3 regions of the Marinomonas algicola genome follow, and region 1 is predicted to be linked to each of the others. Evidence: predicted binding sites of a transcription regulator. Region 1 holds the regulator's gene; each other region holds the start of a gene.

The links. The regulator sigma-54, encoded in region 1, starts transcription at its own class of promoters, with help from an activator protein. The targets are predictions, from matches to a motif close to TGGCACNNNNNTTGCTNT.
Region 2: amt (ammonium transporter) is a predicted target of sigma-54. The motif match lies at 3,632-3,649, and genes of this name have one in related genera.
Region 3: hmpA (NO-inducible flavohemoprotein) is a predicted target of sigma-54. The motif match lies at 3,179-3,196, and genes of this name have one in related genera.

What each region holds. Positions count from the first base shown of each region.
Region 1 covers NZ_CP061941.1:1,666,531-1,672,163, forward strand. The annotation lists gene mgtE (magnesium transporter) at 1-875, opposite strand, end outside; gene IEZ33_RS07510 (HPr family phosphocarrier protein) at 900-1,169, opposite strand; gene IEZ33_RS07515 (PTS sugar transporter subunit IIA) at 1,172-1,627, opposite strand; gene IEZ33_RS07520 (RNA polymerase factor sigma-54) at 1,645-3,114, opposite strand; gene lptB (LPS export ABC transporter ATP-binding protein) at 3,189-3,914, opposite strand; gene lptA (lipopolysaccharide transport periplasmic protein LptA) at 3,914-4,429, opposite strand; gene lptC (LPS export ABC transporter periplasmic protein LptC) at 4,404-4,964, opposite strand; gene IEZ33_RS07540 (calcium/sodium antiporter) at 4,999-5,633, opposite strand, start outside.
Region 2 covers NZ_CP061941.1:4,176,669-4,182,301, forward strand. The annotation lists gene IEZ33_RS19185 (BCCT family transporter) at 1-56, shown strand, start outside; gene gcvA (transcriptional regulator GcvA) at 155-1,078, shown strand; gene IEZ33_RS19195 (LysR family transcriptional regulator) at 1,197-2,096, shown strand; gene IEZ33_RS19200 (TRAP transporter substrate-binding protein) at 2,183-3,256, opposite strand; gene amt (ammonium transporter) at 3,782-5,633, shown strand, end outside.
Region 3 covers NZ_CP061941.1:30,721-36,353, forward strand. The annotation lists gene IEZ33_RS00135 (GNAT family N-acetyltransferase) at 1-906, shown strand, start outside; gene IEZ33_RS00140 (DMT family transporter) at 976-1,857, shown strand; gene hmpA (NO-inducible flavohemoprotein) at 1,939-3,123, opposite strand; gene norR (nitric oxide reductase transcriptional regulator NorR) at 3,375-4,961, shown strand; gene IEZ33_RS00155 (group II truncated hemoglobin) at 5,032-5,478, opposite strand; gene IEZ33_RS00160 (hypothetical protein) at 5,520-5,633, opposite strand, start outside.

The DNA of each region.
Region 1 (5,633 bases):
ATACCAAGCCAAACCGCTCGCCTTCTGGTCGTCTTCATGACAGGAGAAAAGGTGTCTTCGTCGTCGTCAAGGCCCGCCATACTCAGCATAGAGTGCTCAGCTTCGTCACGGATAACATCAACAACATCATCTATGGTTATTCGGCCAAGTAACTTTCCACTTTTTTCGTCGATTACTGGCGCTGAAACCAGATCTAACTTTTCAAATACCTGTGCGACTTCTCTGGCTGATGTATTGGATGTTATTACCGTAGTCTCGGTATCCATAATTTCGCGTATAGTAGCGTTTGTATCGGCTACTAATAACTTTGTTAATGGCAGTGTGCCTAAAAAGCGGTCTGAGCGGCTGACAACTAATAAGTTATCAGTCATATCGGGTAGTTTCTTATGTCTTCTGAGGAAACGAAATACAATGTCAACGGTTATATTTGGGCGTATGGTAATTGTATCTGTATTCATTAAGCCACCAGCGGAGTCTTCTGGGTAGCTTAGTAGGGCTTCAACTCGTAATCTATTCTGTGCTGACATGGAGGCCAGCACTTCTTTAACAATTTTTTCTGGTAAGTGTTGTAGCATGTCAGCGAGGTCATCGGTCTCGAATTGCTCTGACACAGCTAAGAGTTGTTTAGTATCCATTTTTTTAAGGAAAGGAATACTAATGTCTTCAGTTAAATATTGAAGGATTTCACCTTCGTTTTTGCTATCAATTAGGTCCCAAAGAAGTTGTCTCTCTTTAGGGGGGGATGACTCTAATAAGCGAGCGACGTCTTGAGCCGGTAACGCGCCATTTAATAAATAGCGTATTTGGGAAGTGGTGCCAGCCTCAAGTGAGGCTGTTACGGCTTTTAGATGTGTTAGCGTCGCTTGCTCTGACATAATGACTTTTCTTAAATTGAAGGTCTATTCACCCTCACCAAAGCGGTTATTAATAAGCTCAATAATGGCTGTTAATGCAAGCTCTTCATCTTCACCATTTGCTTTGATAGTGATTTCAGTACCTTTACCTGCCGCTAACATCATCATGGCCATAATGCTTTTGCCATCTACGTTACGACCATCCTTTTCAATGGTGATATCACAGCTGAATTTAGATGTGGTTTCCACCAGTTTACCTGCCGCTCGTGCATGCAGTCCTAACTTGTTAATTATAGTAATAGATTGTTCTTGCATGTTTATCCTTGTAGCAGTTTTTCAAATGCTGCAAATAGTGATTCATTAGTTTGCGCTTCTCTTAAAGCGTTTAACCCATTGGGTGACTGTGCTAATTGTGCAATTTGAGCAAGTGTCGAGAGATGGGCGTCGCATTCACTTGGCGGTACAATGAGTGCAAAAATCAAATCTATAGGTTTTCTGTCTATAGAGTCAAAATCAATAGAGCTTTCTAACGACATAACTAATATTGCAGCATGATTAGCCGACTCTAATCGACAATGCGGGATAGCGATGCCTTCCCCGATTCCCGTACTACCAAGTTTTTCTCTGGCTAATAGTCCCGCGTAGATTGCATTTTCGTCACAATGTAATCTGTTTGATACCGCACTTGCTATATTTTCCAGTACTCTTTTTTTGCTGATAATCTTCTGTTTTGCCAGAGTCAATTCTGGTTTTAACATAGTAATAAGTGACATGAGTCTTTTATCCAGTATTAAACTAATCGTTTTCTTTCGTTTGAAGGAGGAATGTTCATTGCTTCTCTGTATTTTGCAACCGTTCTCCTTGCTACATTAATCCCTTGTTCTTCTAGAATGGTGGCTAATTTATTGTCACTTAATGGTTTCTTAGCAGGTTCTTCGGCAACAAGTTTTTTTATCATAGCGCGGATTGCTGTGGAAGAGCATTCTCCGCCTGAAGCCGTATTTACATGGCTTGAGAAAAAATATTTTAATTCGAATATTCCTTTCGGTGTATGCATGTATTTTTGCGTGGTCACGCGGGAAATAGTGGATTCGTGCATGCCCACTTCTTCGGCAACATCATGCAATACCATCGGCTTCATTGCTTCCTCGCCTTGCTCGAAAAAGTCTATCTGTTTTTCAACAATACAGCTAGCCACTTTTAGTAGTGTTTCATTGCGGCTTTGTAAACTCTTTATAAACCACTTGGCTTCTTGAAGTGAGTTTTTTATGTATGTTGCGTCCTCAGTATTCTTCAGAGTATTTGCCATTGTTGAATAGGTTTTGTTGATTTTTACTGGCGGTAGAGCGTCGTTGTTTAACTCAACCTGCCATTCACCATTTTTCTTCTTAACTGAGACATCTGGTATAACATAATCTGTGTCATCTGCATCAATTAAACTGCCTGGCCTTGGGTTGAGCTGCTGTATTAAATGAATAACGTCTTTTAATGTATCTTCTTTTAGTTTCGCGCGTCTACAAAGCTGGGAAAAATCTCGGTTACCTAAGAGGTTTAGATAGTGATCAACTACCGTTTTTGTATTTTTATACAAAGGGTGTGTTGAATAGGCTTCAAGTTGAACCAGCAAGCATTCTCGCAAATCAACGGAACATACCCCCACAGGGTCAAAGCGTTGTAGTCTATGTTGAACAGCAACAACTTCGTCTTCTTCTAAATCTTCAATGGTTCCCTGAAGAGAATCCCATATTTCATGCAGTGAGGCACCTAGGTAACCATCTGGTTGAACGCTTTCAATAAAAGAATAGGCAATTTCAATATCTCTGTCTGACATCGTAGTCAGGTTAAGTTGCCATATTAAGTGATCCTGAATGCTCTCAGAAGCGGAATTGCGACTTTCAAAATCAAAATCCCCTTCGAAACCTTGGGATTCAGACACGGCCGCGGAGCTTTGAAAGGTGTCTTCCCATGAGCTATCAATAGAGAGCTCTTCTGGAATACTATCCGTCCATTCAGATTCAATTGTGGCTTCTTCACTTGGCTGAGTTTCTGGCTCCTCTTGCTTTTTTTGTTCAGATTCGTTTGCCGTTGTCTCAGATGAGCTTTGTTCATCGTCAATTTCTAATAGGGGGTTTGACTCAAGAAATTCATGTATTTCTTGTTGTAAATCTATTGTAGAAAGCTGCAATAAGCGAATAGCTTGTTGTAGCTGCGGGGTCATGGTCAGTTGCTGACCCATTTTCAACTGTAGAGACTGCTTCATAGAGAAACGCTTTTTGTTTGATTATGTTGGAACGAGTTATGCATAGTACTCCCTTTTATTGGGAAATTAAAAGATTAAAGGCGGAAGTTCTCACCTAAATAAACCTTTTTTACTTGTTCATTGTTGATAATGGTCTCAGCATCGCCCGAAGCGATGATATGGCCGTTTCCGACAATGTAAGCTTTGTCGCAAATATCAAGGGTTTCCCTTACATTATGGTCTGTAATAAGAACCCCAATGCCGCTTTCTTGTAATTGCCTAATGATTTGTTTTATATCGCCAACAGAGATAGGGTCAACACCTGCAAAAGGTTCGTCTAATAATATAAATTTAGGGTTGGTTGCTAGGGCTCTGGCTATTTCTGCTCGTCGTCGCTCGCCTCCAGAAAGAGCCATGCCTAAATTCTTTCTAATATGAGTAATATGAAATTCTTCGAGAAGTTTTTCAAGTTCTTCTTTACGCTGTGTGTCTGTTAGGTCTTTTCTGGTTTCTAAAATGGCAAGGATATTGTTCTCAACAGACATTTTTCGAAATATAGACGCTTCCTGCGGAAGGTAGCCAATGCCTTTTTGAGCTCTAGAGTGCATGGCCAATGTCGTTACAGGTTCTCCATCAATATATATTTCACCGTTATCATTTTTAACCATGCCTACTATCATATAAAAACAAGTGGTTTTACCTGCTCCATTAGGACCCAGAAGACCAACGGCTTCACCGGACTCGACAGAAAGAGATACGTCAATTACGACAGGTCTTTTTTTATAGCTTTTCGCTAAGTTTTTAGCTTCCAGTAATGCCATTATTTACCTTCTTGTGTTTGCGGTAATAAAGTCATATTTACTCGACCTGAATCATCCCTTCGAGCTGTGAAGGTGCCTTTATCTATCATGTATTGAATGAAGTCAGCATTGATTTCGTCACCTTTAAGCTTTACGTAGCTTTGTCCACTTAATTCAAGCGTAGCGTCGGTTGTTTGATAACGAATTTTATCTCCATGGCTAATTATATGATTCCCATCTTCATCGATTTGTTGGCTGAATTTTGCAGGTGATCCCGTTGCATCCAGTTGGCGAAACTGGTTGGTGTCTGTTGAGCTTGTAACTTTTAGGTAATCGGCTTGAATGAAAATGGAGCCTTGCTTAACAGTGACATTACCTTCGTAAATCGCTATCCCAGAGCCCTGGTCAAAATAGGCCTTGTCAGCCGCAATGTTTAAGGGGCTTTGCAAGTCATTATCCAACGCGTAACTTAGCGTGCTAGAAGTCAGGATGGCGAGCGCTATCAATCTTTTATTTAGCTGTTTTATATTGACCATTTACTTCTCCGCTAAATGCAACAGTTTCGTCATTTATATTTACGCCAATATCAGTGGCTTGGGTTTTGCCTGATTCAGACAATAATGAGGCATTACCAGTAGCAAAAATTTCTTGCTTGGTTTCGCTGTAAAGTATTTTATCCGCGCTTAAATGAACGGTGTTACCAGATTTGCTGGTGTGAACTATCTCACTACGGCCGTATAAATTAATCTCTTTTGTGGAGTCGTTAATCAGTCCTGAATCGCTTTTTGCGACCCAACTGCCACCTTGTTGTGATTCTGACATATTTGGCTGTTGAAGATAAGACTCATTTGCTTCGTTGTAGTGCTTGAGTTCTTTGGCGCTTAATGTTTCGACCTTGTTACCACTTATGTCAAATGCCACTATTTTAAAATCCGTAATAAAATAGTCTGGTGCACTATCAAGTGCTTCGGCTTCAATTAAAGATTGTTTTGGGGTCAGACCCATATAAAATGCCAAGAAGAATAGCAATAGTCCACCTAATAACAGTGGTAAGAGTTGCCATTTTTTCATTTTGTTACCTTGTTTTTCAATTGATTCACGTTACTTAGATAGTGCTCGATTGATAAAGGGTGAATAAATACACTAGGTAGCCAATTATTAGAGGAGCACCAACCCATTTTGGGATTGCCGTTCGTTTTTTAGAATTAAAAAATACGATTAACAAACAAAATAGCATCGTCAAACCAAGAACCCATACGTAATCACGGTAAAAAACATTGCTTTCAATGAAGCTTGGGGCCAGTAATGCAGGTAAGGGAAGTACTGTGGCTAAATTAAAAAGATTCGACCCTAAAATATTACCAATAGCCATGTCATGATGGCCTTTCTTTACGCTCGTTATTGAGGCCGCTAACTCAGGTAGGCTGGTACCTATTGCCACAATAGTCAGTCCAATCAGCAGTTCGCTGACACCAAAAAATTGAGCGATACCAATGGCACCCCAAACAAGCAGTTTTGAGCTGCCGATTAAAGCAATCAAGCCAAGAATAGCGATCAGAAGAGATTTTCCTAGACTTGCTGTCTCGGCGTCTGGTAATTCTTCGCTCAGCTCTTCTTCTAAGTTTTTACTGCCACGTAGCAATAAGGTTAGCACGACAATAAAAGCGATAACTAAAATGACACCATCTGAAATGCTTAGGTGTAGATCGTAAAGTAGAGCGCCAACCAGTAAGGTGATGA
Region 2 (5,633 bases), 1.8 Mb from region 1:
CACTTTCAATACATAAAGCATTACGCAAGGAAGTAGTACATGCTATAAACTCATAACATATCCATGTCGTTCATATGAACAAAAAAAGAACGCTAAGGATGACTTAGCGTTCTTTTTGCTCTTGTTTCTTTACATTTAATTTGAGTACTATCTTATGCGCATGAAGCCCTTGCCACCATTAAATAGTCTGGTTGCTTTTGAAGCCGCCGCCCGTTACTTGAGCTTTACTCAAGCGGCAGCAGAACTTAATGTCACCCAAGGCGCTATTAGTAGGCAAATCAAGCATCTTGAAGATTACCTGGGTCGAGCCCTGTTTATTAGAGATAAGCGCAGTTTAATTTTAACGCCTACGGGCAATGAGTATTATCAAAGCATCGAGCCCGCATTATTAAGCATATCGGCAACCACAAGCAATATTATCCAATGGCAAGGAGAGCAGCTGGTTACTGTAATGACAACCAATGCCATGGCGTCTTTTTGGTTATTACCTAGATTCAGTGAATTTCAAGCCGCTCACCCAGAGATTGATCTACGCATTCTTGCCGTCGACTCTATTAGAGGTATTCGCAACAGTGAGTTTGATATTGCACTATTCTATTGTCGTACTCCCCCCCAAGGTTTAGATGCAACGCCTTTGTTTAGTGAAACCGTCTTTCCTGTTTGTAGTCCTCGCTATTTACAACAGCACCCTGAGATAGCCGATCCAAATAAGATCAGTCATGGTACTTTGTTGTCTTTGGATATAAGCGAAGATTGGGTCACCTGGTCTGACTGGTTTAGACAAACCAATATTACGCCAACGGCCAGTACAGGGCGGAAATTGAATATCAACAATTATCTTTTAGTGATTCAGGCGGCGTTGAATGGCCAAGGGCTCGCTTTAGGCTGGTCAAACTTAGTCGATGATTATCTTGCCAGTGGATTATTAGTGTGCCCTGTCGATTTAACCATGAAGACACAATCACAATTTTATATGTTACAACCACCGCAAATTTTTAGACAAAAGAAGGGCGTTGAATGTTTTCGAAAGTGGTTGGTATCCATCATGGAAGAAGCGGAAGCCAAAACTTGGCCTTGAATAGCCTGAAAAAGAGACGGCAAACGTCTTACCTACTACAGAGTAAACTCGACTAACGAGTTAAATTCACCTATCTTTTAATATAGCTTAATACAAAAAACATATTAAAGATAAAAGCATGCGATTTAGAAAACTTCATTATTTTGTTACCGTCGCTGAAGAGCTTCATTTTGGTAGAGCCGCTCAGCGTTTACATATTTCTCAGCCTCCTTTATCCCAACAAATTAAAAGTTTAGAAGAAGATTTAGACGCCATATTATTTGATCGTACCAGCCAACGAGTCACGTTAACAAAAGCGGGAGAAGCCTTATTACCTCAAGCGAAGAGTTTGTTACAGATGTGGCAAAACACGCAAGACCAAGTAAAAGCCGTCGCTAAAGGCGAAGAGGGCAATTTATCTATTGGGTTTATTTGGGCAACGGGCACGCCGCACTTTTCAAAGTCCATAGGAGAGTTTAAAAAAAAATACAGCAAAGCCACACTCAATTTAGAAAGTATGAGTACAGTGGATGCACTACAGGCTCTCAGTTTAGATAAGATAGACTTAGCCTTTGTCTTCTTGAATCCCAGTGTCGATGTGTCACTTTTTAAACAGTCTCATTACGAGCATCAAGACAATTTACTGGCTTTACCCGAACATCATACCCTTGCTCGCAAAAGTCGCGTCTCTCTCTCTGATTTAAAAGAAGAATCTTTTGTCATGTTTGCCAGAGCCTCTCACCCATCACTTTATGATCAGACCATGAACAGCCTACATGCAGCGAATGTACAGCCTAATATCGTGCAAATCGCTAAAGTCACACAAACCACGCGCACCTTGGTCGCGGCTGGGGTCGGTATTGCCATTGTGCCTGAATCGACCAAATACGATCAGCGCGAAGGCTTGGTTTACCGCCCTATTGAAGGTGACTTACCTAAGCTTGAAATTTATATGGTTTGGAAAGCTGAGCGGGAGACACCGCTCATGATGCGTTTTATGGAACACATGCTAAGGCAAATAAAAGAAACAACGAATTAATCTATAAAAAAATACCGATCTACTGAGACAATAGATCGGTATTTGATACAAAAGTCATTTCACCACTACTCTTGATGAAATCAAGCTTACGATTTAGCGGCCATGAACCTTTCATTTAATGACGTTTCACAAGCATCAACCGCATTCTGAGTAATGTCTACCCATTTAGCACCGTATTCATTTTTAAACCAATCACGCACAGGTAATGCGGCTTCTTGGAACATTTTCTTCTCTTCTGCTGTTGGGGCGTAAATGGTACCACCACCTTCTTTAAAGGCATTGTATGCTTCAATTTGGCGACGTTTCGGCATCACTGTCGTGACCATTCTTAACGAATCAAAACCATCCGACATAATGCGCTGTAGATCTTCTGGCATTTCGCTAAAGGCATCATTATTCATCCACCACATGGAACCCATATAAGCATGGCCATCCAATGTCATGTATTTAATGTGTTCATTAAACTTCATTCCCATGATGTCAGTAATACCATTCTTTGTACCAGCCACTAAGCCAGTTGCTAATGAGGTATACACTTCTGGCCATGGCACGGCCGTTGGGTTACCACCCATTGCACGCACTAACTCCATTTGAATGGGTGAATTAATCGTACGAATTTTGGCGCCTTTCACATCGGCCGGTGTTTTGATTTGACGATCTGTTGTTGCGAAATTACGCCACCCGCCCGTATTACCAATGGTCATCAGGCGCATAGAACCCGTACGATCGAGCAGCTCTTTACGAATAGAGCCTGCTAGCAATTCACTGTCTAAGGCACACTCCGCCACTCGATCGTTGGGAAACATATAAGGGATATCAAGTGCTTGAATTTCGGGAAAGACACTAGAAAGACCACCAGTTGTGGTATTAAACACTTGTATTAGATTGGCCTGTAACGCTTCGATACATTCTGTTCCGTTACCACATAACTGGCCACCAGAATAAATAGTAACCGCAATACGGCCATTTGATTGAGCTTCAACATAATCCTTTAAAACCAAAGCACCATCATAATCTTCATCACTTGTATTAGATAAATGGACAACATTGATATTAAAGTCAGCCGCCATCAATGGCAAAGAAGCGGTCGCAATGCCTGCAGCGAGTAAAGTAGGTGCTAACGTGGTCAGCGTGGTTTTCAAGAGATTATTTTTTTTCATTATTATGCAGCTCCGTTATTATTTTGTGGCACTAATGAATACTTATACAGACGATAGAAGACGGTATAAGGACATTAAATTATTCTTCTCGTATCCATATCATGCCTGTTTTCATCATTGCATGATCATTAAGTTGTATTTTATATCTTACATAAGACCTATAACACAACCAAAGTGCCATGTTTTTTTCATTTTTTTATACAATAGCGGTATCACATACGATGCGCTTTTTTATCAAACCTGCCTATAAAAAGCCTTTATCTGTAACAATAAACGCATCTAATCATAAGAATTTGATCTATTTATAGTCTATAACTTACGTTTTTACTTAGCCTTTTTACAAAAAAAATCAGCACTTTTTCTGTATGGTCAAATTGGCACAACAATTGAATCACAAACACAACTATCGAGTTTGCGCTCCACTTACTGGGTAGGCCGCGACACTTTTCACAACATCGCACAATTATTGAGCACAGTGTTTTTAATGCGCGTCCTTTTTGGTGCGCCTTCTACCTTGAGGAGCTTATGGCTGACTTTTATTGGTTACTGATTACATCCGCACTTGTGTTTATGATGCAAGCTGGATTTTTATGCTTAGAAAGTGGGCTCATTCGTAGTAAAAACAGTATCAATGTCGCGGCTAAAAACATTTCTGACTTTATCATTTCCACCACTATTTTTTGGTGCTTTGGCTTCGGCATTATGTTCGGGGAGTCGGTTTGGGGGCTTTTTGGTCAGAGTGATTTCTTCTTTAATGACACGCACTCGGCCTGGGAAATGAGTTTCTTCCTATTCCAAATGATGTTCTGTGGCACCGCCGCCACACTCACCTCCGGAGCGGTGGCAGAGCGCATGACCTTTCTTGGTTATATCGCCATTACTGTTATTTTAAGCTCTATTATTTACCCTATCGTAGGGCATTGGGCATGGTCTAGTGTCTACGATCAGCAAAGTACATCCGGTTGGCTTGAGTCCCTTGGCTTTATTGATTTTGCTGGCTCTACCGTGGTGCATTCTGTTGGCGGCTGGGTCGCGTTAGTATGCGTCATCATCATAGGCCCAAGGTTAGGGCGTTTTGAACAAGGTATCCGCTTACCTCCTGGTAACAATTTACCACTCTCAGCATTGGGCGCGTTATTAATATGGTTCGGTTGGTTTGGCTTCAATGGTGGCAGCACATTAGAGCTCAATAATGATGTGCCAATGATCATTCTAAACACCTTTGTTTCAGCCGCTTGGGGAGGACTTATTGCGGCAGGTCTACATTATTTCAAAGAAGGTTATGTCAACGTCGGCTTTATAATGAACGGGGCGATTGCGGGTTTAGTGGGTATTACAGCCTCCTGCCATGTCGTATCCCCTGGTGCATCCGTTATTATTGGTGCGGTGTCAGGAGTGATTATGTACTACGGCAGTATGTTTATGGAAAAGTGGCGTCTCGATGATGCGTTAGACGTTGTGCCTGTGCACCTCTTCGCCGGTATTTGGGGCACATTATGTGTCGCTCTCTTTGGTCAAGCGGAAAAAATTAATAACGGACTTACCTTTTTTGAGCAGCTTGGCATCCAAGTAGTAGGTATTATTTCGATTGGCGTATATTGTTTTTCTATCGGCTACATTGCCGTCTCACTATTAAATCGTTTGATGCCATTAAGAGCAACGAAAGAGCAAGAGGAACAAGGCTTAAACGTAGCCGAGCATCGCGCCTCCACTGAGCTTTTTAATCTACTCACTTCCATGCAACACCAGCAAAATAATGCTGATTTCTCTCATCCTGTACCAGAAGAGCCTTTTACTGAAGTCGGTCAAATTGCTCGTAAATACAATCAGGTTCTGCATAGAGTCAGTACCGAAATCAATCAGCGAGACGAGGCTCTAGCTCGCTTTCAAGAAAGTGAAATGCGTAAATCGGCTATTTTAAATTCATCCATGGATTCCATCGTCTCGATTAATCATTACGGCACCATTATTGAATTTAACCCCGCAGCGGAACGCACTTTCGGCTGTCTAAAAAAGCAGGTTGAAGGTAAAAGCTTCATTGAGCTTTTTATTTTAGAGGAGGATAGGCCAACTATATTGGCGAGTCTCAATTCCGGGTTTTCCACATCATCAGGATTAATTCTAAATCGACGCAATCCTTTCCATTTAAAAAGAGACCCTAACCACCACTTCCCAGCCGAAATTGCCATTACCAAAGCCAATTACGACTCATCTTTAAAGAACGAATACACCTTGCATATAAGAGACATGTCTCGACACCTTAAACTTCAGGAAAGACTAAAATTTTTAGCCTATAGAGACCCTCTTACTCACCTCTACAATCGAACCTATTTAATGGACAAATTGGTGCGGACATTCCCATCTGATTCGACCCCCA
Region 3 (5,633 bases), 1.6 Mb from region 1:
TCATGGGCTGATGCTTACCAGCGCTATGGTTATCCCTATTTTCCGAAACGAATATGGGCTGTCCCCTTTTCTCCTGTAACGGGCCCACGTATTTTTACAGCGTTGGATCCTCAGGGTAATTCAATGGAACTTTTAGGCTTATACGCGACCGTTGGCGATTTATTAACACAAAGAACACAACAACAAACGATGTCCAGCTGGCATCTTTTGTTTACCAAGTCTCACGTGAAACAGGCGTTTGTTGATGATCCAATTTTGTCGAGAGTGTCTTGCCAATTTCATTGGTTTAATCGTGATTATAGAGATATGGAGCATTATCTGGAGCATTTTTCGAGTCGTAAACGCAAAAGTGCTCGTAAAGAACGTCAAAAGGTGGTTCAACAGGGAATCCGTTTACAGCGCAAACTGGGCGTGGAATTGACGGAAGATGACCTTTCTTTTTTTTATCTGTGTTATCAATCGACTTACGCTAAACGTGGACAGTATGGGTATTTAACACGCGAGTTTTTCCAGCAGTTAGTGCAAACTATGGGTGAACAGGTTGTACTGGTGCTGGCGTATCATGATGATCAGGCCGTGGCGGCTTCTTGGTGTTTCTTTGACGATCAGTCATTGTATGGTCGCTATTGGGGTTGTCTGCAAGAGTTTGATTGTTTGCACTTTGAAGCTTGTTATTACCAAGGCATTGAATTTTGTCTCGAAAAAGGCCTGCAGCACTTTGATCCAGGCACTCAAGGTGAGCATAAAATTGCTCGTGGTTTTGAACCTGTTTATTCTCATAGTTTGCATTACATAGATAATGAAGGCTTCCGAGAGGCAATCGAGGCTTTTTGTAAAGAAGAAGCGCAATCTGTTGTTCTGTATCATCAAGAAACAACCAATCTGTTACCTTTTAAAACCGCTTAATGAGCGTATTATTCACTCTCCAATTCAAAGAGTATCTTCTTTACAAACAACGTTATCTTAAGGTGTGATATGGGCGTTAAAAGTGCAATGTATTTATTACTATTGGCATCAATTTGGGGGGCGTCATTTTTATTTATGAGAATTGGCGCTCCACCACTTGGCCCAGTATGGTTGATTGAATCACGCGTAGGTTTCGCCGCCTTGTTTTTATGCGTCGTTGCCTTATTGATGAAGAAAAAATTACACCTTAGGCAGCACTGGAAACATTATACCTTCCTTGGTGTGATGAGCAGTGCTCTGCCCTTTCTTTGTTACGGTTATGCTGCACAGTATTTAACGGCTTCTATGATGTCTATTATTAACGCCTTAACACCCGTATTTGGCGCGGCAATTGGAGCTTTGTATTTTCGTAAACCCTTAACTCGTAATGCCGTGATCGGGTTAAGTCTTGGGGTACTGGGTGTAGCGGTTATTGTCGGCTTTGATGCCGATTTGTTAAAAAATCAAGCGTGGTTTGCTGTATTGGTCGTGTTGGGCGCACCTTTATGCTATGGCGTAGCGGCCACCTATACACAAGTAGTAAGCCCTGTTGCTCCCTTTAATAATGCACAAGGTTCCATGTTAATGGCAACCATTGCCCTATTACCCATTGCTCTCTTTTTTACACCTAATACGACACCTAATGCAGTGGAATCGATTTCAGTAATTGCCCTTGGCGTTGTTTGTACTGGCGTGGCTTATCTGATTTTCTTTAAACTTTTAGAGGATATTGGCTCCTCTTCCTTGCTTACCGTTACCTTCCTGATTCCGATTTTTGGTGTCTTCTGGGGAGTGGTGTTTTTGGATGAAAAAGTAGGTATTCATACTTTTATCGGTGGCGTATTAGTGGTACTTGGTACGATGAAAACGACAGGGTTTTCATTTACAAAAGCGTTAAAGACAGAGCAATAAACCGTTTAGTATAAATGAGGAAGACTTTGGCTAGCTCGTATCGGCGAGTCTAGCCAAAGTTTATTATGCGGTAAAAGGAGGTTACATATCTTGATGTGGCCCAAACACCTCGTAATGAATTCGATCATCACTAACGCCAAATGTTTCCAGCTGTTGTTTTGCAAACTTCATAAAACCTATGGGTCCACAAAGATAGAAATCACCGTTTTCCAAAGGTAAATTCTCAATCGTGCTTAAGTCCATTAATCCGTGATGAATAAGAGGATCTTCACTGTGGTCGTTGTTGTACCAAGTATGATGAGTTAAATTAAGCGCTTGCGTTAGCTGTAAGACTCGCTTCTTGAAAGAGTGCTGCTGGCGATTCTCACAAGCGTGCAGATGCATGACAGGTCGCTGATAGCCTGTTTGAGCCAGGCTTTCCAAAATAGAAATCATAGGCGTTAAACCGACGCCAGCGGATAGGGTTACCACAGGTCGATTGCGATCAACAAAAAAGAAATCGCCTGCAGGGGCAAAGAGTTCAACCTCTTCATTTAACCGTAAGCCATCATGTAAGTAATTGGACACTAGCCCAGGCACTCCCATTACTTCTCGTTTTACTGAAATTCTATAGGTTTCACCATTCGCCGTATCAGATAAAGAGTATTGGCGTATTTGCTCATATTCTGAGTTTTTTGGTTGTACTTTTATACCGAGGTATTGACCTGGTAAAAAGCCAATAACCGCTTGTTGATCGAGAGGTTCAAAGATTAAGCTTTTCACCAGTTCGGACTCAATACGTTTTTCTATTAAGCGGAATTTTCTAGCGCCTTTCCAACCTCCTTCCGCCTCTGCTCTTGCTTGATAAAGAGCGCCTTCTCGCTGGATAAAAACATCGGCTAATTGCCCGTAAGCGGCGGTCCAAGCGTCTTCTATTTCAGAGGTAAAAGCATCTTGAGCAAGTTCACGTAAGGTTTCAATCAAATGGTGGCCAACGATGGCATAGTGATCAGCTTGAATAGAAAGGCTTGTGTGTTTTTGGGCAATTTTTTCGACGGCTTGCGTCAGTACTGGCAAGTTATCTATGTGCTTTGCATAGGCGGCAATTGCATTAAACAAGGCCAATGATTGGGCTCCAGAATGCTGGTTACTCATATTAAAAATATGTTTTAACTCTGGGTTATGCTTGAACATACGCTGATAGAAATGTTGGGTAAGGGAATTACCAACATCTTCTAATAAAGGAATAGTACTTTTTACGGTAGCAATCTGGCTTTCTGTAAGCATGGTTGTTCCTCGACGATAAAATTAAAAAAGCATTTTTAGTAAACCTATTTGCTGTATTGCATTGCCTATGCCAAGAAGTAAAAACCTTTATAAAACAATAATGCTAACAGAATTTAAAAATGATTCATGTCAAAATGACCTATAATATTTATAGGTTAAAATGACCTATTTAGGTCAAACTGTTTTAGTATTTAAGCGTGGCCGTTAAAGGTTAATACTGACCTTAGTGCCAATTCGAAAGAGAGTACGTTATGGCAGCCATATCTTCTAATGCGTTGATTGATCTTGCGATTGATTTAACAAACAGTGTTACAGGGATCGATAGGTTCGATCGATTATTGACAGTGATTCGTCAAACCATCTCTTGTGATGCGGTGGTACTCTTACGTCAACAGGGTCGAATTCTTGTTCCTTTGGCACAACACGGACTTTTAAAAGATACGCTTGGTCGACGTTTTGATATTGACTCCCACCCTCGTTTTTTAGAAATATGCCGCTCTAAAATTCCGATCGTGTTTGAAAAACATTCGCCTTTACCTGACCCATACGATGGCATGTTATTGCTTCACGAAGGGAATCTACCTATCCATGCTTGTATGGGGCTGCCATTACTTGTGGACAATGAAGTAATTGGCGTATTGACGTTAGATAGTATGGAACCGAATGTATTTGATGATATCCCTCAAAGAACACTTGATATCATTTCCGCCATGTCGGCCGCGACATTAAACACCTCAATGTTGCTGCAAACACTTGAAACCCAATCTCAACATGTGAAGAAAGTGGTTCTGGAGTTAACCACTGAAGCCTTAGTAAAGGACGGGGGTGAAATTATTGGCAACAGTCCTGCAATGTGTAAATTAAAGCACGAACTCGAAGTCGTAGCGCCCTCTGATTTTGCTACCTTAATTGAAGGGGAAACAGGCGTTGGCAAAGAGCTGGTGGCCCGAACTTTACATCATTGTTCGAGCCGTTCAGAAGGCCCTTTAGTGTATGTAAACTGCGCGGCTCTACCTGAGAATTTAGTGGAAAGTGAGCTTTTTGGCCATGTAAAAGGTGCCTTTACGGGGGCCGATCGTACTCGAGCAGGAAAATTTAGCTTAGCAAATGGTGGGACTTTATTTCTGGATGAGATCGGAGAGTTACCTTTAGCGGCACAAGGTAAATTGTTACGGGTATTACAAAGTCATGAAATTCAACCTGTAGGACAAGACGCTATTGAATATGTTGATGTGAGAATTCTTGCGGCGACAAATCGAGTGTTAGCGGAAGAGGTAAAGGCAAAGCGTTTTCGAGTGGATCTTTATCATAGGTTAAGCGTATTCCCTATTAAAGTACCGGCACTGAGAGAGCGTTCTGGTGATGTGCCATTATTAGCTGGGTATTTTGCGGAACAGACACGGCGAAAGTTGGGGTTGTCCCAGTTGATCATTGACTCACAAGCGTTGGAGCTGCTTAGCCATTACCATTGGCCTGGAAACGTACGAGAATTAGAACATGTGATTATTCGTGCCGCATTGCATGCTAAGGCGAATACACGTCATTCTATTCCCCGTATCTGTGTGGCGGATGTGAATTATTTATTTTCTTCAGAAGAGACGAGTTTGTTGTCTCTCGAACGATCATCTAAAAATCAAGTGAGTCAAACATCAGACTTTTCAACATCGTTAAAAGATGCCACCGATCAATTTCAACGCTCCATGATATTGCAAGCGTGGGAGCATGCGACTGGGAATTGGTCTGTTGCCGCTAAATTATTGTCTATGGATAGAGCGAACTTAATACGCTTAAGTAAGCGTTTAGGTATTACTGTGGTCAGGCAAATTAAAAGAGATTGATATCATAAGAACGGTTGATAAAAGTAAGTAGTGAATGATTTACTTCGCCTTATTAAATAGAGGCTATGGCTTAAGTTTTCTTCTGGATCGACTGTCTGGCGGCACTGACTTGACGAATACGTTCCGCTGGTATTTCTAACTGAATTAATAAGTAGCGGATTAATTCCTTAGGGTAAGCTTGCTTCTCTAATGCGATGGCCATGCAATCTAGCCACATTTTTTTATCTTCATAGCCTACATCTATGTGTGAGTGCGCTTGTGGAATACTGATGGAACCATATTTCTGGCTATATAAGCGTTCTCCTCCCATCCAACCAGATAGAAAACAATAGAGTTTATCAATGGACAGTTTTAAATCCGTTGGGTGCATGTCCCTGAGTTTTTTAAACTCACTTTGAGTGCTCATGGTTAGATAGAAATCTTCTACTAATTGATGTAATCCTTTGTGCCCTCCGACAGCCCTCAACGTACTATCACCTTTTCCGTAATCAATATTGTCTGGCTTATCTATTGTCATAAATGCTTCCTTTTGATGTTACATACTATTGAGCAAACGGGTTATTTTTCTTCTTTATCCATTTTTATGGAATTTCGGTATCCGCCTACTGAGGCCAATAAGCCAATGATGACACTCATAACGAAAGGGATCTCGAACAGTAACGTAATACTAAA